2 regions of the Pseudocitrobacter sp. CD920760 genome follow, and region 1 is predicted to be linked to the other one. Evidence: predicted binding sites of a transcription regulator. Region 1 holds the regulator's gene; the other holds the start of a gene.
The links. Region 1 encodes LexA, which represses DNA repair genes until DNA is damaged. Its sites were predicted from a motif close to TNCTGTATGTACATACAGNA; they were not measured.
Positions count from the first base shown of each region.

Region 2: the regulator LexA is predicted to act here: its motif matches at 1,890-1,909, upstream of sbmC (DNA gyrase inhibitor SbmC).

Region 1 covers NZ_CM173490.1:299,804-304,017, forward strand. The annotation lists gene plsB (glycerol-3-phosphate 1-O-acyltransferase PlsB) at 1-1,020, opposite strand, end outside; gene AC1MKH_RS01380 (diacylglycerol kinase) at 1,151-1,519, shown strand; gene lexA (transcriptional repressor LexA) at 1,629-2,237, shown strand; gene dinF (MATE family efflux transporter DinF) at 2,306-3,634, shown strand; gene AC1MKH_RS01395 (CsbD family protein) at 3,772-3,981, shown strand; gene zur (zinc uptake transcriptional repressor Zur) at 4,059-4,214, opposite strand, start outside.
Region 2 covers NZ_CM173490.1:3,330,319-3,334,532, forward strand. The annotation lists gene AC1MKH_RS15715 (DUF496 family protein) at 1-79, opposite strand, end outside; gene AC1MKH_RS15720 (FUSC family protein) at 246-1,304, opposite strand; gene sbmC (DNA gyrase inhibitor SbmC) at 1,395-1,868, opposite strand; gene dacD (serine-type D-Ala-D-Ala carboxypeptidase DacD) at 1,986-3,152, opposite strand; gene sbcB (exodeoxyribonuclease I) at 3,343-4,214, shown strand, end outside.

The sequences.
Region 1 (4,214 bases):
GGCTGGCCAGAAATTCAGGTTGATACCGGCAGCAATGTGCGGCGGCACCAGCCCCTGATGATAGAGCACGTAGGAGAGCAGCAGGTAGTCCATATGGCTACGGTGGCACGGCACATACACAATCTCGTGGCCGTCGTGCGCCAGCTGGCGAACGCGCTCGGCGTTGTGCACGTTGATACCCTGATAGAGACGGTTCCAGGTGAAGCCCAGAATGCGGTCCGTCAGGCGAATCATCTCGTAGGAGAAGTTGGCAGCAATCTCTTCCATCAGCGCGATGGCGTTTTGCTGTGCTTTTTCATGAGAGATTTTTTTGCTGCGCGCTTCATCTTCAACCGCTTTGGCAATCGCGCGCGAGGCGAGCAGCTTGTTGAAGAGATCCTGACGCGCTGGCAGGCGCGGGCCTACCGCGGCCAGACGCTGGCGGGCAAAGTGCATACGCGCCACGCGCGCCAGTTTTTGCGCGATAATTTTATCGGTACCGTGTTCATCGGCCATGCGGCGCAACGAGACGGACGGCGAGAAACGCACAAAGCTGTCGCGGCCGAGCCAGGAGACGGCGAAGAATTTCTGGATGCCGTTCAGCATGCGCAGCGGCGGGTTCACCTCGCCTTTCTCGCGCCCCGGACGACGACCAAACATCACCGACACCGGCACCATCTGCACGTCCAGATTCGGATTGCTGCGATGCAGATCGAGATAGTCGTGGAACAGCTTGATAGACTCTTCTTTCGGCGTGTAATAGGTGAACACGCGCGGGCCGCCATGGATAAACACATAGCGGGGCAGTAAGGTGCCGTCGATCTCCAGCGGCTCAAGCGGGTCTGGGAGATCGTGCGCCAGGCACTGGGCGCGCAAGGTCAGTAAGTCGGCCTTAGAGTTATAAGGCAGGACGTACATGATCGGGCGCGACGTATCGAGCCCCAATTCCTGGGCAGGCTCTGCCGGAATAGACTTGCTTTTTACCAGTATGCTTAATGGTAAATTCAGTAATTTGTAGTAAATTCGTGGCCAACCGGACATAAACGATGTAAAGCCTCTGGTTAATCATGCAAATGCGCGGCAAGAATATCAGAAAGTCAGCAGGATTTCTGTTCTACCGCCGATAACAGCTACTGTCATTGATGCGTATAACGCTAAAAGGTTCTATTTGATGGCCAATAATACCACTGGACTCACCCGAATTATCAAAGCGGCTGGTTATTCCTGGAAAGGTTTTCGCGCGGCGTGGGTAAACGAAGCCGCGTTCCGCCAGGAAGGGGTCGCCTCGGTTGTGGCCATTATCATCGCTTGCTGGCTGGACGTTGACGCCATTACCCGCGTCTTGCTGATAAGCTCCGTCCTTCTGGTGATGATAGTGGAAATTCTCAATAGTGCGCTGGAAGCGGTGGTTGACCGCATTGGTTCTGAATATCACGAACTCTCCGGGCGGGCGAAAGATATGGGTTCTGCGGCGGTATTGCTGGCGATTTTCGTCGCGGTGATGACCTGGGGCGTGCTGCTGTGGTCGCATTTCCACTGAGCCTCGCATAATCTGCGAAAACTCCTGTATTTTGTGTGTTTTGCGGTTCCAAAATAGCCGTTAACTGTATATACTCACAGCATAACTGTATATACACCCAGGGGGCGGAATGAAAGCGTTAACGACCAGGCAGCAAGAGGTGTTTGATCTCATCCGGGATCACATCAGCCAAACGGGCATGCCGCCAACGCGTGCGGAAATTGCTCAGCGCCTGGGGTTCCGTTCCCCGAATGCGGCGGAAGAGCATCTGAAAGCACTGGCGCGTAAAGGCGTCATTGAAATTGTTTCGGGCGCCTCGCGCGGCATTCGTCTGCTGGTGGAAGAAGAAACCGGCCTGCCGCTGATTGGCCGCGTTGCCGCCGGTGAGCCGCTGCTGGCACAGCAGCACATTGAAGGTCACTATCAGGTCGATCCTTCACTGTTCAAACCAAACGCTGACTTCCTGCTGCGGGTTAGCGGCATGTCGATGAAAGATATCGGCATTATGGACGGCGACCTGCTCGCGGTGCACAAAACCCAGGACGTGCGTAACGGTCAGGTGGTTGTTGCGCGTATCGACGAAGAAGTGACGGTAAAACGCCTGAAAAAACAGGGCAACGTCGTTGAACTGTTGCCGGAAAACAGCGAGTTTTCCCCGATTGTCGTCGATCTTCGCCGTCAGAACTTCTCCATTGAAGGGCTGGCCGTTGGCGTGATCCGCAACGGCGAATGGCTGTAATCCTCTCCCGATAACAACGGCGCATCATGCGCCGTTGTTCGTTCTCTTTTCTGTTCAGGTTCCTAACCATGTCGCTCTTCACGGCTGCCGACAAGGCATTATGGCGTCTCGCCCTCCCCATGATTTTCTCCAATATCACGGTTCCCTTACTGGGGCTGGTGGATACGGCGGTGATTGGTCATCTGGATAGCGCGGTCTATCTCGGCGGCGTGGCGATTGGCGCAACGGCAACCAGCTTCCTGTTTATGCTGCTGCTCTTTTTACGTATGAGTACCACCGGCTTAACTGCGCAGGCCTTCGGCGCGAAAGATCCCCTTCGGCTTGCCCGTGCGCTGGTGCAACCGCTGCTGCTGGCGCTGGGGGCAGGGTTACTTATCGTACTGTTCAAAGGTCCGCTGATTAATCTGGCGCTCACCGTTGTCGGCGGCAGCGATGCGGTGCTGGAGCAGGCGCGGCGCTTCCTTGAAATTCGCTGGTTAAGCGCGCCCGCCTCGCTGGCCAACCTGGTGTTGCTGGGCTGGTTGCTCGGCGTTCAGTACGCGCGTGCACCGGTAATTTTGCTGATCGTCGGCAACGTCCTGAACATCGTTCTCGATCTGTGGCTGGTGATGGGCCTGCATATGAACGTGCAGGGGGCGGCGCTGGCGACGGTGATTGCCGAATATGCCACGATGTTAATTGGCCTGCTGATGGCGCGTAAGGTGCTGGTGCTACGCGGTATTACATCTGAAATGCTGAAGACGGCCTGGCGCGGAAATATGCGCAGCCTGCTGGCGCTCAATCGCGACATTATGCTGCGCTCGTTACTGCTTCAGCTCTGCTTTGGCGCATTAACCGTATTTGGCGCGCGGCTGGGCAGCGATGTGGTGGCGGTCAATGCGGTACTGATGACCATGCTTACCTTCACCGCCTATGCGCTGGATGGCTTTGCCTATGCTGTGGAAGCGCACTCCGGGCAGGCTTATGGCGCGCGTGATGATAGCCAGTTACAGCAGGTCTGGCGCGCGGCCTGCCGACAGGCAGGCATTGTGGCGCTGGCGTTTGCGCTGGTGTACGCCCTGGCAGGTAGCCATATCGTGGCAATGTTGACGTCACTGCCGTCGTTGCAGCAGCTTGCCGATCGCTATGTGCTCTGGCAGGCAGTCTTGCCGGTAATCGGTGTCTGGTGTTATCTGCTGGATGGCATGTTTATTGGTGCGACACGGGGTGCGGAAATGCGTAACAGCATGGCCGTGGCTGCCGCCGGGTTCGCCTTAACGCTGCTGACGGTGCCGGTATTAGGCAACCATGGTTTATGGCTGGCACTGGCGGTATTCCTTGCGCTGCGTGGCCTGTCGCTGGCGGTTATCTGGCGTCGTCACTGGGAAAAAGGCACCTGGTTTTCGCCGCAGACATAACGGCGTGGATGGTTAAAGATTCTGAATAGTGAATCGTCAGCGATATCCTCTTCTACACTTATTATCACGTTCAGCAGAAATGAACGCCGAAGGACGAAGTGATATCTCATCCATGATCGAATGATAAGGAGCTGATGATGAACAAAGACGAACTCAGCGGTAACTGGAAACAGTTCAAAGGTAAAGCGAAAGAGAAATGGGGCAAACTGACCGACGATGACATGACCGTTATCGAAGGTAAACGCGATCAGCTGGTCGGTAAAATCCAGGAACGTTATGGATATGCCAAAGATCAGGCTGAGAAAGAAGTCAGCGATTGGGAAACCCGTAATGATTACCGTTGGTAATCTCGCTGATGCGTAACGCTTAACTCCCCTCAATAAGCGTTTCTACCCGCTGGTACAAGGATGTGCCAACCCTCGAATTACCGTGCCTTTTTCTTGATCTGAATGGTGTGGTCGTGGTGGCAATGCCCGTGTGAACTGCATGCCTCTACTTCCACACATTCTGCGCACAGACCGTGTGCTTCAATCACATTATGGCGTAACGCAAAGCCCATTCGTGCCGCGACCATATGCAT
Region 2 (4,214 bases), 2.2 Mb from region 1:
CACGCTGCAGTTTGTTTTTACGACGGAACAGACGAACAAACTCCAGTACATCCTGAAATGAAGGCTTAGTTGTTTCCATTTTTACACCCCTGATATTTGAGACTCGGATTCGTAAATACAACGACTATAAGACTATATATACGTATAGGCGCTGCTAATGACAATGGTTTTTACCTGTCCCTCATCATAACCCTAAACGCTGCTGAATCGAAACAACCCAAGGTCAAAGGTGTTGCATTCGTCGCTTATTTACGCAGCGCACGGCAGATAAGCAGGGATAATAGCTCAAGCTGACGCGCCAGCTCCATGCTTAGCCAAACGTAGCCATGAATGGGCGTTTCCACCAAATGAGTGCTTTTATGCTCTGTCAGCAACTGGCGTAGCTCATCGACGATCTCGTTGAGTTTTTCCGTGTTCGCTTTAACCGGCTGGGGGTTACCCTCGTACAGCGCGTGGGCGATGGTTAAGAGCGTTTGCTGCGTCATCTGCTGCGTTTCGCGCAGCGTATGGGCGTTAAGCATTAAAAAGTGGCTTTCGCGAGACGCCCAGTGCGCGTTGATTTGCAGCTCGAGCATGCAAACGAGGTTGCGGCTCACGGTCTGAATACCTTCAAATACCGATTTCTGGATATGTGTTTCTTTGCTGGCAGGTGTAATCAGCCCACGGATTTTCACCACATCGTTGAGCACCGTTTGCAGGTGCTTTTCCAGATGCGGCCGCTCCACCAGGTTGGGTGAAAACCCGGCCTGATAGAGACGATTAAACTGGGTCACAAATGTCGCCATCTGGATGCGCCAGTGGATAAACGCCCGCTGCGGCCAGACGCCAGTGAAAAGCATCGCCAGCAGCGAACCGAAGATAACGTCGCCGCTTCGCCACAATGCAGTGTGCAGGTCTCCCGGCGGCGCGCCGACGACCACGCCCAGCGTAATGCCAATCAACAGTGCCTGATAGGGCCGTTTCCCGAGCGTCAGCCAGCCGCACAGGAACATTGCCCCGGCGCACCACATCAGCATCAGCGGTAAAGAAATGAGTTCAAGCTTAAGCGCAATCAAACCCAGCGCCGAGCCGAGGATAGTGCCGCCAATACGCTGGAAGGCGCGCGGCACCACGTTTCCCCAGAACGAGATGGGCCCCATGATAACCACGAGAGTAATCAGCGGCCACGACCCTTCCGGAATGTCAAAAATACGTACAATCAGAAAGGCCAGCACAAATGCCAGGGCGATACGAATGCCGTGCACCACACGATAATTGCGGTATAGCCGAATTTCAAAAGGACTGAGTGACTTATCAGGACGCAAACCGGTTCTCCGGCAGAACGAAAGAGCGCAATTGTACCTGCTTTTGCCCGGCTCGCATCATGGGGCGAAAAAAATCTTTCACCTTCATTTTCAGGCCGCGTTTCGCGCCACCGCAACGTACATCTCAATATCCCAGTAGCCGTCCTGATTGCCGTCGTTGAGATAGCGTTCGAAGCAGGGCTTGCCATCAATGTGATACGCATTGTCTTTCAGCAACGCGTCAAAGAATTGCAGCCACGGCGTGGAAAAATCATGCTCAACCACCCGGGCGCTGGCAACCGCGTACTCGCCGCCATCAATATGGGTGAGGATGACGCCCTCGCTATTGGGCGGCAATGTGAAGTCGTCAGCCACCGTCACTACCGTATTGCAGCGCAGTTTTTCAGGCGGCACTTCATCGGGGTTATCAAAATAGACCGCTATCCACTCCTTCGCCGGAATTGACTGGCCGTCTACCCACATCATCAGTTGCTCAAAACCTTGCTTAACGGTGTCTTCCCACGGGCCAACCATATGGAAACCGGCGACGGTACGGGCATGAACATGTTCGATACTGTAGTGCATAGATCCCCCTGAGACGGAATTTACTGTATATAGATACAGTAAAATATAGCAGTGCCTTACCTGATAGTATGTGCACTGCTTCACATTGTCGCCAGGGGAATGACGGTGATGTCAGCGTTACGCTTTGTGATGGAAATAGTCGCTCAGGCGCGAGAACATCCCGCCCTTTTTGACGCTTTCCAGCGTGACCAACGGCCAGTGGGCGACGATCTTATCGCGGTCGTAAAGCTGAATTTCCCCCACGCGCTGATGCGCGGCGATAGGCGCTTCCAGCTCTTTGCCGTCCAGCACGTATTTCGCCTTAATGTTGGGAATTTCCTTCTTCGGCAGCGCCAGCCAGAAATCCTGATCGGTGCCGAGCTCAATCGTCTCTTTATCACCGTACCAGATGCGTTCAGTGCCCACTTTTTTACCGTTTTGCAGCACCTGCACGGTGTCGAAATTCTGTTGTCCCCAGTGCAGCAACGTGCGCGCCTGTTCTTCACGCCCTTTCGGGCTATCTGCGCCCATGACCACCGCAATCAGCCGGCGTTTGCCGTCTACCGCCGAGGCGATCAGGTTAAAGCCCGCGCCGGAGGTATGCCCGGTTTTCAGGCCATCAACGTTCATGGTTTTATCCCACAGCAGCCCGTTACGGTTCTGCTGCGTGATACCATTCCACGTCAGGCTTTTCTCGCTGTACATGTGATAAAAATCAGGCTCGCCGTGAATGATCGCACGTGACAATACGGCAAGATCGTAAGCAGAACTGTGCTGCCCTGGCGCATCCAGGCCGTGAACCGTTTCAAAATGGGTATCGCGAAGTTTCAGCGTTTCCACATAATGATTCATCATGGCGACGAACTGCGGCTGGCCTCCGGCGATATAATCCGCCAGCGCGACGCAGGCGTCGTTCCCGGAATCGACAATCAGGCCACGACTCAGATCGTGCACGCTGACGCGATCGCCCTCTTTCAGGAACATCAGCGACGAACCATCAAATACCGGATTACCTTTCGCCCAAGCATCACGGCCCACGGTGACGATGTCATCCGGCGTAATGCGGTGGCTGTCGATGGCGCGATCCACCACATAACCGGTCATCAGTTTGGTGAGACTCGCCGGATTGCGCTGCTGGTGCTCATTTCCAGCGGTCAAAATTTGTCCGGTGGTATAATCCATTAATACCCAGGAACCGGCTTTAATCGCCGGCGGCGTGACGGGAGGAACCGCGCTGTCAGTAGCAAAGGCGCAAGAAATACTCGAAGCGAGCAAAGATACAGCAATAAACAAACGGGCTTTCAACAGCAAATCCTCAGCAATTTCAAAATCGTCGTCCTTTTTACGGAATCTCCCACTTTCATACAGCCATTAATTGCAAGAAAATATGACATAACCTGAATCGGCCTCGAAAAACCGCCCTTCTGATGGCCCTGTAAATCGTTTACCATGGTGTTAATTCGCCCGCTCGCTTATCAGGGATTACGTTAAGACCATGCAAGAACCTGCCAACACCCCCGGATTCCTTTTCCACGATTACGAAACCTTCGGCACCAGCCCGTCGCTGGATCGCCCGGCTCAGTTTGCCGCCATTCGTACCGATAACGATTTTACTATCGTCGGGGAGCCCGAGGTCTTTTACTGTAAACCGGCAGACGACTATCTGCCGCAGCCGGAAGCGGTGCTCATTACGGGCATTACCCCACAGGAAGCGCGCGCGAAGGGCGATAACGAAGCTGCGTTCGCTCGCCGCATTCACGATCTGTTCACCGTCCCAAATACCTGCGTGTTGGGCTATAACAATGTACGGTTCGATGATGAAGTCACGCGTAATATCTTTTACCGCAACTTCTACGATCCTTACGCCTGGAGCTGGCAAAACCATAACTCGCGCTGGGATCTGCTGGACGTAATGCGCGCCTGTTACGCCCTGCGCCCGGAAGGGATCAACTGGCCAGAGAACGCAGACGGCCTGCCGAGCTTCCGCCTGGAACATCTGACCAAAGCCAACGGTATCGAACACAGCAACGCTCACGACGCGATGGCCGATGTGTATGCCACCATCGCCATGGCGAAACTGGTGAAAACCCAGCAGCCGAAGCTGTTTGACTATTTATATGCCTATCGCAGCAAGCAAAAACTGACCACACTGATTGACGTGCCACAGATGAAACCGCTGGTGCATGTGTCGGGGATGTTTGGCGCCTGGCGCGGTAATACCAGTTGGATTGCCCCGCTGGCCTGGCATCCGGACAACCGCAATGCGGTGATCATGGTGGATCTGGCCGGCGATATCTCTCCGCTGCTGGATCTGGACGCCGATACTCTGCGTGAACGCCTCTACACGCCGAAAGCCGAGCTGGGTGA